Regions from separate parts of the Bacillus pretiosus genome, predicted to be linked through region 3. Evidence: riboswitches for the same ligand, from Rfam matches in the RefSeq annotation. Region 3 holds a riboswitch; each other region holds the start of a gene.
The links. A riboswitch is a leader RNA that binds a small molecule or an ion and turns the genes downstream of it on or off. The one in region 3 is predicted to bind thiamine pyrophosphate.
Positions count from the first base shown of each region.

Region 1: another riboswitch for thiamine pyrophosphate. It lies ahead of tenA (thiaminase II); the one in region 3 lies ahead of tenA (thiaminase II).
Region 2: another riboswitch for thiamine pyrophosphate. It lies ahead of thiM (hydroxyethylthiazole kinase); the one in region 3 lies ahead of tenA (thiaminase II).
Region 4: another riboswitch for thiamine pyrophosphate. It lies ahead of ACU8YW_RS02290 (MTH1187 family thiamine-binding protein); the one in region 3 lies ahead of tenA (thiaminase II).

Region 1 covers NZ_CM129593.1:2,483,159-2,486,338, forward strand. Annotated here, with positions in the region: gene pdxR (MocR-like pyridoxine biosynthesis transcription factor PdxR) at 1-314, shown strand, start outside; gene ddlB (D-alanine--D-alanine ligase) at 319-1,233, shown strand; TPP riboswitch at 1,306-1,411, shown strand; gene tenA (thiaminase II) at 1,534-2,223, shown strand; gene ACU8YW_RS12625 (heterocycloanthracin/sonorensin family bacteriocin) at 2,502-2,834, shown strand.
Region 2 covers NZ_CM129593.1:436,667-439,846, reverse strand. Annotated here, with positions in the region: gene thiE (thiamine phosphate synthase) at 100-759, opposite strand; gene thiM (hydroxyethylthiazole kinase) at 776-1,591, opposite strand; TPP riboswitch at 1,655-1,764, opposite strand; partial or broken gene topB (DNA topoisomerase III) at 2,189-2,761, shown strand; gene ACU8YW_RS02260 (hypothetical protein) at 2,944-3,180, opposite strand, start outside.
Region 3 covers NZ_CM129593.1:757,384-760,563, reverse strand. Annotated here, with positions in the region: gene ACU8YW_RS03890 (ABC transporter permease) at 1-290, opposite strand, end outside; gene ACU8YW_RS03885 (ABC transporter ATP-binding protein) at 290-1,039, opposite strand; gene tenA (thiaminase II) at 1,008-1,703, opposite strand; TPP riboswitch at 1,786-1,888, opposite strand; TPP riboswitch at 1,949-2,060, opposite strand; gene ACU8YW_RS03875 (SH3 domain-containing M23 family metallopeptidase) at 2,330-3,180, shown strand, end outside.
Region 4 covers NZ_CM129593.1:442,349-445,528, reverse strand. Annotated here, with positions in the region: gene ACU8YW_RS02300 (ABC transporter substrate-binding protein) at 1-776, opposite strand, end outside; gene ACU8YW_RS02295 (ABC transporter permease) at 773-1,546, opposite strand; gene ACU8YW_RS02290 (MTH1187 family thiamine-binding protein) at 1,518-1,838, opposite strand; TPP riboswitch at 1,939-2,040, opposite strand; gene ACU8YW_RS02285 (methyl-accepting chemotaxis protein) at 2,102-3,180, opposite strand, start outside.

The sequences.
Region 1 (3,180 bases), 1.7 Mb from region 3:
AAAAGGCAAGATCAGTTTATAAGAAGAAATATGAATTAGCTGTTGGGGCGTGTAACGAGTACATTCCGTTTCAAAGAATGACCGGTGATGGTGGACTTCATTTATTTATAGAGTTAGAAGAAAAAATTCATGCCCGCACACTTTTACAAAAGTGTTATGAGCAAGGGGTTACATTTTCTCCAGGAGATGTTTTTTATTCTGATGGAGGAGGAGCGACTACTTTTCGATTAGGATTTTCACGTCTGAAAGAAGAAGAAATAGTTCGTGGAATCAAAATAATCGGTGATACAATAAAAACTGAAATTTGGAGTTGAGGAAATGAGAATTGGCGTTATTATGGGGGGAGTATCCTCTGAAAAACAAGTATCAATTATGACTGGAAATGAAATGATTGCAAATTTAGATAAAAATAAATATGAAATCGTACCAATTACGTTAAATGAAAAAATGGATTTAATCGAAAAAGCGAAAGACATTGATTTTGCGCTGCTTGCATTACACGGAAAATATGGAGAAGATGGGACGGTTCAAGGCACGCTTGAAAGTTTAGGTATTCCATATAGCGGGAGCAATATGTTATCTAGCGGTATATGTATGGACAAAAATATTTCGAAAAAGATTTTACGCTATGAAGGTATAGAAACACCCGATTGGATTGAACTTACAAAAATGGCGGATCTAAATCTTGATGAATTAGAGAAGTTAGGATTTCCGTTAGTGGTAAAACCAAACTCTGGTGGATCAAGTGTTGGGGTAAAGATTGTATATGATAAAGATGAATTAATTTCAATGCTGGAAACTGTGTTTGAATGGGATTCTGAAGTAGTAATAGAGAAGTATATAAAAGGTGATGAGATTACATGTTCAATTTTTGATGGAAAACAGTTACCTATTATTTCAATCCGACATGCAGCTGAGTTCTTTGATTACAATGCAAAATATGATGATGTTAGTACAATTGAAGAAGTTATCGAACTTCCAGGAGAATTGAAGGAACGTGTAAACAAAGCGTCACTGGCTTGTTATAAAGCATTGAAATGCAGCGTTTATGCAAGGGTGGATATGATGGTAAAGGACGGAATTCCATATGTAATGGAGGTTAATACATTACCAGGGATGACACAAGCAAGTTTACTACCGAAAAGTGCAGATGCAGCTGGTATTCATTATAGTAAACTATTAGATATGATTATTGAAACTTCATTAAAAGCAAGAAAAGAAGAAGGATTTTAAGAAGCGCTATCATGAATACTTTTGACAGTAACATGAAGTATGTTATGATGAATACAATACGAAAATTAAATATTTATCCACTAGGGGGGCCTATTATAGGCTGAGATCAAATGAGAATTTGAGACTCTTAGTACCTGATCTGGTTAATACTAGCGTAGGGAAGTGGGAAGACATTACTATTTTATGAATAAATACTGTCAATTTCACTTTCTTTACGTTTGTAAAGAAAGTTTTTTTATTTTACAGATTTAATAACTGTGGGTAAATACTTAAATTTTATACTTTATTGGAGGGATTTAAATGACATTTTCACAATCATTACGTCAAGAAGTAGATTCAATTTGGGAAGCTAGTTTTCATCACCCTTTTGTAAAACAACTTGGTGAAGGAACGTTAGATTTAGCTAGTTTTCGCTATTACGTACTTCAAGATTCATATTATTTGAGTCACTTCGCTAGAGTACAAACTTTAGGAGCTGCAAAAGCACTGGAATTAGAAACGACAGCTCGTATGGCACACCATGCTCAAAATACATACGAGGCGGAATTATCTTTACATGAGAACTTTGCGAAGAAACTAGGGATAACACAAGAAGAGAAAGATAATTTTATCCCTGCTCCAACTGCATACGCTTATACTTCACATATGTATCGTGCTGCGTATGAAGGACATTTAGGCGATATCATTGCAGCAATTTTACCTTGCTATTGGTTGTATTATGAAATTGGGGAGCGTTTAAAAGAATGTCAGCCAGAAGAGCCAATTTATAACGAATGGATTTCTGCTTATGGATCTGATTGGTTCCGTACATTAGTTGAAGAGCAAATTACACGGTTAGATACTATCGCTGAAAAAGTGACAAAGTCTGACCGGAAGCGAATGAAACAGCATTTTATTATTAGTAGTCAATATGAATATTCATTTTGGGAAATGGCTTATACTTTAGAAAAGTGGCCAGTGAATACAGAAGTAGAAGATGTCATTGGATAATGAGTAGGGGTATGGATAATACTTATGTATATGATTTCACAAAAGAAGTATCGCAAAAAGACGCATCAATCTAAGTGCGTCTTTTTTCAATTTATAAAAATGAGCCTATGGAAAAAATAACCTAAAAATAGGTATATGAACAAGGTGCATTATCTAGTGATAGGTCATATTTTGTAGGGGTACGTATTGAACTTAGTTTATAGCGCTATTTCTACTTAGATTTAACGAACAGAAATATAAGAAAGCATTGGAAAAGTTGAAGTTTATAAACGGAGGTAATGAAAATGAATAAGTTTCAACAAGAACTACAAGCGTTAAGCCTTAATGATTACCAATCTGGAAATATTGTGTATTGGGACCAACAAAACCAATATCCATATTACTATATTGAAGATGCTGCTCGTCGCTGTGGCGGTTGTGGTCGTTGTGGAGGTTGTGCAGGTCGCTGTGGTGGATTTCGTTGTGGTGGATTCCGTTGTATTGGTTGCTTCGGTTGTTTTGGTTGTGGAGGTTGTGGAGGTTGTGGCGGCTGTGGTAGTTGTTCTAATTGTTTTAGTGGTTTTAATGGTACTACTGATACAACTGGTACTATTGTAACATATGAATATTGATAAGAGAAAAAAGGAATCCAATAGTGAAGTATTATATAATTTTTATTAAAGAATTTAATAAAAACACATGTAGCATTCAAGTGAAAGAATGATATTTAGATTTTTAGTTGTAAATCAAGATAAGATATATAAAGCAATGACTAGACTTAAAACCTAATCATTGCTTTTTTATATTTTTACCATCAAATAAGGAATCTGTTGCTTCTAGTTAGTGGGTAGCGAAAGCAATTATTACAACTATGTAAGATTAATGTAATGTTAATCGATAGTAAATGAAGATACTTGAGTGTATTTTAAATAAGATTTAAAAGTACTGTTTATTTTTAAAATATTGAGGTAAGTAAAA
Region 2 (3,180 bases), 320 kb from region 3:
GACAATTTTAAAGGGTTTGTGCTTTTTTAATCAAACGTTTGTTTAAATATTTTTAACTGTCCATTATGTTCTTTTCTATTTTTGTGAAGTTCCCTTTCCCTACAAGCTCCTATTTACTTCCACTACTAGCTTCTTCGTACTTTCATACGGAGATTCCGCTAAACTAATCGCGGAAATAACAGAAACACCGTCCGCACCAGCTTCTATAACTGACGCTGTATTTTCAATTGTAATGCCACCAATCCCAACGATCGGTATTGTAATTTCTTGTTCTCTAAAATGAGCTAAACCTTTCGTTCCTTGTACAGCTTTCGTATCTTTTTTCGTACTCGTTGGGAAAATAGGCCCAACACCTAAATAATCAGCTCCGTTTTCAATTGCCCAGCGTGCTTCTTCAATTGTATGGGTAGATACACCAACAATTTTATCACCCATTTTTTCACGAACAGAAGTAATTCCTTCATCATCTTGGCCAACATGCACGCCATCTGCATCTAACTCCATAGCTAGTTCCACATCATCATTTACGATGAATGGTACACCGTACTCTTTACAGACTGCTTGTAGTTCTTTCGCGAAACAAATACGTTTCTCTCCCGTTAAAGCCCCTTCCCCCTTTTCACGAAATTGAAAAATTGTTATACCGCCTTCAAGTGCATCTCTCAATACTTGTAGTGGCTCCTTCGCACAATTGTTACTTCCCATAATAAAATATACTGATAATAATCTAGACATTTCAGCCTTTGTAATACAGGGCATCTAGTTCCCCTCCTTACTATATAAGCTCAATCTTCCCATACTTCTCAATATCACCCGAAGTGGTATTCGCTAACTGATTTAAAAATTCAATTTGGAAACTACCAGGTCCCTTTTCCACTGTCTTAGCAGCTGCCAGTTCCGCAGCTACACCATAAAACGTTAATGCCGCTACTGCTGCCTTTACATAATCCTTTTCTACTGCTACAAATGCTCCTATTACAGAAGTTAGTAAACAACCAGTTCCCGTAACTTTCGTTAAAATAGGGTGACCATTTCGAATAAGGATCGTTCGTTCTCCATCTGTAACAACATCTTCTTTTCCAGTAATCACCGCTACTGTATTTAATTCATCCGCTGCCTGCCTTGCAATACTTACGACATTGCCATTTCCAACACCGGCGTCTACCCCTTTAATTTCCCATCTCTCATTAATAACGTTCGCTATTTCAGCTGCATTTCCGCGGATAATCGCTAAATCAATTTCAGCCGGAATATGTCTCGCAACTTCTGTTCGATACGATGTTGCTCCTGCACCAACTGGATCAAATAGTACTGGTACATTATTCACATTTGCTGATTTACCAGCAAGTAACATCGCTTCTACCTCTTCAGGACGAAGTGTACCCATATTTAAAACAAGGGCTCCCGCAATGCTAGCCATTTCTGCTACTTCTTCTTTTGCATACGCCATTACAGGTGATGCTCCTAATGCTAACAAACCGTTTGCTGTAAAATTTGTTACAACAACATTTGTAATATTATGCACGAGTGGATTAGACTCTCTCACCAAATCCACTACTTTACTAATTTCTTTCATATTCATCCTTTTCATCTCCTAACTATAGTGATGGGAGATACACAAAAAGGCACTTTGCGCGTACGCAAAGTGCCTGAACATGTGCTTTTACACTCTCCCTACGCTGGCATTATCCAACAGGTTCAAATGGTCAATGACGGATTAGTCATACTCTCAGTTTGCATCCACAAACTCCCATGTGTTTATTATTCATCTACTTCAAAGTCTACTCTTATTCTAGTAAAATAACAAGTTCTTTACTTTTCTATTTCATATAGAAGCAACTGATAAAACAATACGCATAATAAAGTGAAACTTTAATCAGTGGGGGCTTTGTTCATCCCCCACTGATTATTAGTTGAACCAATCGGGCTTTTATGGGCAGTTGATCCCCTACCTAACTTCTTGGCTTCCGCTGAATTTTGAGGCAGGGGTCTTACTGCCCGTTAATGCGGGATAAATAAGTATCTATTTCTCATAGTCTCATCATGGCGCATATTATGTTCTGTCGCCATCATTCACCCTCAAACAGATGTTATCCCACTAAAAAACGTTCAAATCTGGAGCGAAACTGAATCTCAAGAAGATGTATGCTATAGTTAACGTATGGAAATTTGAAAGGATGTTTTAAATATGGTAAAAAGCGTTGTAATCGCTGAAAAGCCTTCCGTTGCACGTGATATTGCGCGTGTACTTAAGTGTGATAAAAAAGGAAATGGCTACCTTGAAGGTAGTAAATATATTGTAACTTGGGCTTTAGGTCATCTCGTTACATTAGCTGATCCAGAAAGCTATGATGTGAAATATAAACAGTGGAATTTAGAAGATTTACCGATGCTACCTGAGCGCTTGAAATTAACGGTTATTAAACAAACAGGGAAACAATTTAATGCTGTGAAGAGTCAGCTACTTAGAAAAGATGTAAATGAAATTATTGTAGCGACAGATGCTGGACGCGAAGGCGAATTAGTCGCACGTTGGATTATCGATAAAGTTAAAATACAAAAACCTATTAAGCGTTTATGGATTTCATCTGTTACTGATAAAGCAATTAAAGATGGCTTCGCAAATTTAAAACCAGGTAAAGCATATGACAATTTATACGCTTCGGCTGTCGCACGTTCAGAAGCTGACTGGTACATCGGTCTTAACGCGACTCGCGCTTTAACGACTCGCTTTAATGCCCAGCTGAATTGCGGCCGTGTTGCGATGTATCCCGTCAATAGTTAGGGTGAAATTAATATTTCTAGTATTTATATGACTTGTATGATTTTCTCCCAAATTTATATGGTTATAATGATAATTTTAAGTAGTAAAAACCTCGATTTAATTGTAAAACACCTTTTAAAAAATGGTTATAACAGACTTCTTGTATCTGCCCTTTTAAATTAGACATATAAAAAGATTTTTTCAGTTTGTATTCGATAATTACGTTCTGAGATTTTCTTACACTCCTCCGGAAAATTATTATAAAGAAATTTCGTACTACATTTTAAGTCTTTAGCAATATCAATTATTGCCTTCACACCAAATTGTTCCTTTTCTGTTTCACTCAGATAAATACTAACTTCTTTATTTAGCCATCCCCATACTGTTGTTTTAGGTACACCTATGTAATTAGCAAA
Region 3 (3,180 bases):
GCAACTAATAGTGGATAAAATGCTCTCTCCATCCAATTACTCGCATTCATTAACATCGCTAGCCCTACCCCAAGTACGATAGAAATAGCCACCCCTATTAAAACGACGGATAAGGTTGCCGGCAAATGAACCGTAAATAATATATCTTTTAGTTTCCATATCTTCATCACAATTGCAGACGGTGACGGTAAAATGTACATTTCGTCTATGATTCTTGCGCCTACTTCCCAAAAGGCAAGTAAAATACTAGTAAGTGTAAGGGCAGGTAATAGCTCCTTCAACCGGTTCATCATACGAGTACCTGCCTTTGTAACATACTAAGAAGCTCATCTTTAAGCGCTAACACTTCAGGCTTATATAAATCTTTTCTTGTTCGATTACGATCAAGTGGTACAACCCTCTCGGTTAAAGTAGTTATCGGTTGCTGCTCTACTACTAAAATTCGATTAGAAAGAAACAACGCTTCTTCCACATCATGAGTGATAAATAAAATTGTTTTTTCCCACTCTTTCCATTGTTCAAACAACCATTCTTGCAAAGATGCCTTCGTTAAAGCGTCCAACGCGCTAAACGGTTCATCTAACAACAATATCTCCCTGCCTGTTAATAAAGTTCGAATGAAAGATACGCGTTGCCTCATACCACCAGATAAATCTTTCGGATATTTTGTCTCATACCCTTGTAAACCAAATTTATGTAACAGTTCCTTTGCCTTTATTTGCGCTTCTTTCTTCTGTACACCTTGGCACTCTAGCGGCAGGGCAGCATTCTCAATAATCGTTCTCCATGGCAGGAGCATATCTTTTTGGGGCATATAGCCTACAGGATGGCTCTTTGTTTCTGTCAGCTCTATCTGTCCAGTACTCACCTCTTCTAAACCTGTAATAAGGCGAAATAAAGTACTTTTCCCGCATCCACTCGGTCCGATAATACTTACAAACTCTTTATCTTGTATAGAAGCATTTAATTCATTGATGATTGTTTTCTCATCATAATGAAAAGAAACATTATGAAACTGTAGTATGTTCTTGCTCCTCAAATCCCCACATCTCCTTACGATAGGACATATCCCAGAATAAATATTCAAATCGACTGGAATATAGGAATATCTCCTCTAATCGATCTAACTCTTTGTCAGACTTTCCAACTGCCATTTCATTTAATAAATCTATTAACCAAATACAAAGGCTACCGTATTCTTCTGAACTATATCCTTGAATCCACTCACCAAAGAACTCATGATCTCTTGCTCCAGGAATATCGTTTAAACGCTTTCCAATTTCCCAGTAACTCCACATACATGGAAGAAGTGCTGCTATTAATTCCGCAAGTGTGCCATTTTGAGATACAGACATCATGTAATTTGTATAGGCTAAATTTTTAGCAGATGGTTTTGCAGATTCTATCTCCTCTATAGAAATACCAAGTCTTTTTGCATATTGTTTATGGATCGTCATTTCTCTATTTAATATGCCATCAATTTGTTCAGCAAATTTCCCCATTACTTGTGGATTCGTTGCTTTTACAACACCAATCGCATATAGCTTTGCATAATCTAACAAATATAAATAATCTTGAATAATATAATACTGAAACTTATCTTTTTCTAACGTGCCATCTCCCATACCTACTACAAACGGGTGATTATGACTCATCTCCCAAACTGGTTGTACAGTTTCTAATAATCTATCGCAAAATTTCATTTCTCTATCCCCTTTCAATTTATATATCTAAATAAAAAACCACTTCTAAATAAGAAGTGGTTACAGCAAATAAAATTATAATTTATTCGTTGTTCCACTTCCCTTCGCTAGTATTACCTAGATCAGGTCTGTAAGGGTTAAGGATTATTCCTCTCTCAGCACAACAAGCACCCCTAGTGGTTTCAATATGAAATTTTCAAACAAAAAAGCCCCGTTTCTATACGCAAAGAAACGGGGACTCATTATTAGTGTCCGAATTGCTTCCCTACGCTAGCATAATCTAGATCAGGTAATGAAAAGGATCAAAGGCTTACGGCCTACTCTCAGCTGGCAACACCAGCTCTCCTAGCAAACTATGAAATTAACACTGTCAGTATAACATCGTAATAAGACATCATCAACTGTTTTAATTTTCCCAATTGTCAACAAAATAACAAAACTATATAATACTTATATTCTATCTTAGAAATTATTATCCTAATTAATTGGATAAAAAGGAATCATTATCCTCAAAAAATTTATTTTTATATTGATTTCATATTACATTTATGTGAATACACCCACTATATTATATCTTTATACTATAATAAAATTACAACTATACAACTAGAGGAGGTCTCTATTATATGAATATGAAAGCTACTGCTTTAACAGCAACTACTGTCGCAATTGCCTCTTTACTTCCTTCTATGGGAGAAACAAATGTACAAACAGCCAACGCTGAACAATTATCTAATGTGAAAACTGGATATGTCAAAGTCGATCAAGTAGCCTTACATACAAAAGATAACGCAAATAGCTCATCAATTGATACAATTCGCTTTAATACGAAGGTAAACATACTTGAAACAACTAATGGCTGGTATAAAGTATCTGTTAATAATAAAGTAGGTTACGTACAAAAAGATGCTATTCTACTAAAAAACAAACTTCAATCTAATAATCAATACATCGTTAATGCCAATGCATTAAACGTTCGTTCTGAACCTAATTTAGAATCTTCAATTTTAGATGTATTACCAAATGGGAAATTCGTTACCATTCAAGAAGAACAAGGCGAGTGGTATAAAATTTTACATAATGGCAAAACAGGTTACGTACAAAAAGCATTCGTATCTAATGGTTCACAGCCTTTAGTAAAAGGCATCACAGTTCAAACTAATACGAAATACACAGTTGCAACACCTAAACTTAATGTACGTGGCAACGCTAGTACAAGTGGTGCACTACTTGGTTCATTACAAAATGGTACACAAATACAAGTAGTGGAAACTGTAGGAACTTGGTATAAAATTCGTTTTGGCACAGGATACGGATACGTGGCAAAACATTATGTGGTGCAAAATCAAATGCAATCACAAGCTCAAACGGCTCAACCTACTTCCATTCCAGCAGTTTTCAAATTCCCTACTCAAGGAAGAATTAGCTCAACCTTTGATATACGTTGGGAACAAATGCATTATGGTATAGATATTGC
Region 4 (3,180 bases), 320 kb from region 3:
GCAGCTTCTTTCGGTTCTTTAATTGCAAAATTATAACCTTCTGTCGTTGCACTCATAAACTTTTTCACAAAGTCTTTATCTTGCTTCGTATGTTTTTCACTCGTAATAATAACAGGACTATAGAAATCAAGCGCTGGGTCTAAGTCTTTCACCATAATCGTATTTAACTCTTTTCCTTGGCGCTTCGCTTCAATTCCATCCCATCCGTAATATATCCATTCAAAGTCTGCATCACGACCGATTGATTTAAAGAAATCTGTTTGTCCTAAGATGATTTTTTCAACTTTATTAAAATCAGCTTGATGCTTCTCCATGATTGTCTTCAACGTTGCTTCTTCTGCTGGTCCTCCCCAGCCGCCGTAACGTTTACCTTCAAAATCTTTTGGTGACGTCATATTATCTTTTTTAAGTGATGCAAAAGCTGAAGTGTTATGTTGAATGATTGCTCCTATAGATACAACAGGAATACCTTCCACACGAGCCAACGTTACATTTTCTTGTGCGCTTATTGCGAAGTCAGCTTTTCCGGAAGCTATCATTTGCTCCGCTGTCACATTATCACCTGGCTGAATAATTTCTACATCTAATCCTTGCTTTTTATAATAATCTTTCGCTTGCGCTACATATAGGCCAGTATGATTCGTATTCGGAAACCAATCTAATACTACTTTTACTTTTTGATCTTTACTTGCACTTTCTTCTTTCTTCGCCGGATTACATCCAGCTACACCTACTGCTAATAAGGCAGCCAACATAACTTTTAAACCTTTTTTCATTTTCTGCCGTCCTTTCTATATATCCATGGTGCTGTTATTCTTGCCATAAACTCCACAATAAAATACAGACATAATGTCACCATAACAATAATTGCCGCCACACCAAATACTCGGGCTGTTAGAAAGGATTTTGTAGCTCTTGTAAGCATAACTCCTAATCCTTCGCTTGCACCGAGCCATTCCCCAATAATTGCTCCCATTACGCTATATGTAACTGCAATTTTTAAACCTGAGAAAAAGTATGGCAGCACTGCTGGAAACTTTACTTTCTGGTAAACTTGCCATTTCGTTGCCTTCATCGTTTGCAACAAATTCAACATATTTTTATCTACCGTTTGAAAACCTTCTAAAATGCTGAGCGCAATCGGGAAGAAACAAACGAGTATTACTACCATTACTTTCGGTAGCATTCCATATCCAAACCAAATAATAAATAACGGTGCAAGTACAACGATTGGAATCGTTTGCGAAATAACAAGCAACGGATTTATTAAAATACGAAATAAAGGGATAACATCCATAATAATTGCAATACTTGTCCCAATTAAAATCGCAAAAAACAGTCCGATTAGAACCTCTTGTAACGTTTGCATCATATTCGGTAATAGTAAATCTTTCATTCCAATTAATTCTTGAACAATGGCAGAAGGCTTCGGTAAAATCCACGGTTCAATTTTAAATAATGAAACAGATCCTTCCCATATCGCTATGAGAAGGATAAGCCAAATTGTTGTAATTATTTTAGATTGCTTCTGGTTTTGCATATTCATCACGGTACTTCCAAACCTTTTCATCTATCGTTACACCAGTGCTTGGACGATAATGGATTTTAATAGAAGTAATCACTTCTTCTGCTCCAGCATCCACACAAGCTTGTTGCGCACGTTTAATGATATCAAGAAGTACATCTAATTCTCCTTCCAGCGTTGTTTCCATTGCCCCTACTTCATAACGAACTCCCGATTGTTGTACAACTTCAATTGCTTTATCAACAACAGAATACACATCTTTGTTCTTCGCTTGTGGTACTACTGAAAATGAAATTGTAACTTGTTGTGACATAGTAAAATCCCCCTTATAAAATGAAATATTAAAACAAGAAAAGGCTTTCCTACTGCGTAGGAAAGCCTTGTATGCAAGTTATTATAGAATAACATATGCTACATCACTTTAAGTAACTCCCTACGCTGGCATTATCCAGATCAGGTTGAGGGTCGATGTTTGTTTACATCCTCTCAGCCAATTGGCTCCCCGGTCCTTAATTCGTTTTCATTGTAGCATGATTTATTTTATTGAACAAACAAAAGCACGTATAATCATTTCATTTAACTTTTGAATTCCCCTATTAACTCTTGTAACTCCTGTGAAAGCCAGCTTAAAGAACTAGCTAATTCAGCTATATCTTGTACAGACATTTCCTGTTCTTTCATACTTTCTTCAATATTATTACTACTATTTGCATACTTATTTGCAATAAGTGATAGTTCATTTACAACACGAACAATATTTTGGCTATTTTGCAATATATCACTTGAATTGCTAGAAACAACTCTAACTTGATTTGTAACAGATTGTGCTGATTTTGAAATTTTTTCAAAGAAAGCACCACTACTTTGAAAAAGTTTAATTCCGGATTCTACTTCTTTTGAAGCTTTTTGTATTGAAACAACAGCTTCTTCCGTTTCAACTTGTGTTTCCCCTATTAATTTCGCTATATCTTTTGCTGATGCTTCCGTCTGCTCTGCTAATTTACGCACTTCATCAGCAACAACGGCAAATCCCTTTCCGGTTGCCTCAGCACGTGAAGCTTCAATAGAAGCATTTAAAGCTAGCGAATTCGTTTGATTTGAAATACCTGTAATTACATTTACAATATCACTAATTTCTTTTGATCTTGTTTCCAAAGAATGAATGATAGAAGATAAATCTTGTACTGCATTTTGTATTATTTTCATTTGATTAATCGTCTGTTCAATAACACCATTTCCTTTTACTGAATGATGCGTCGTACCTTCAGACTCTTTCGCCATTTGTTTTGCAATATTAGTTATCTCTTCCATCCTATCTTCCATTTCATATACAATACCTAAATACTTTGGTACTGAAGTTTCTTGTGATTGAACGCCAGCCCTTAACTCAACTATAGAACTTACGATTCCTTGGACTGCCATACTATTCTCTTTCGTACTCACTGACAATTCTTGCGAAGATGAGGAAACCTGTTCTGCTGTCTGCTTCACTTTATCTATAATTCCTTTAAACTTCTCAATGGTATTATTAAAATACGCATTAATAATACCAATATCATCTGGTCTTTCCTCTAATTTAATACTTAAATCACCTTCACCGACTCTGCGCAATCCTTCACGTAAATCCCGCAATGGAGCAAGTGCGTTACGCACAA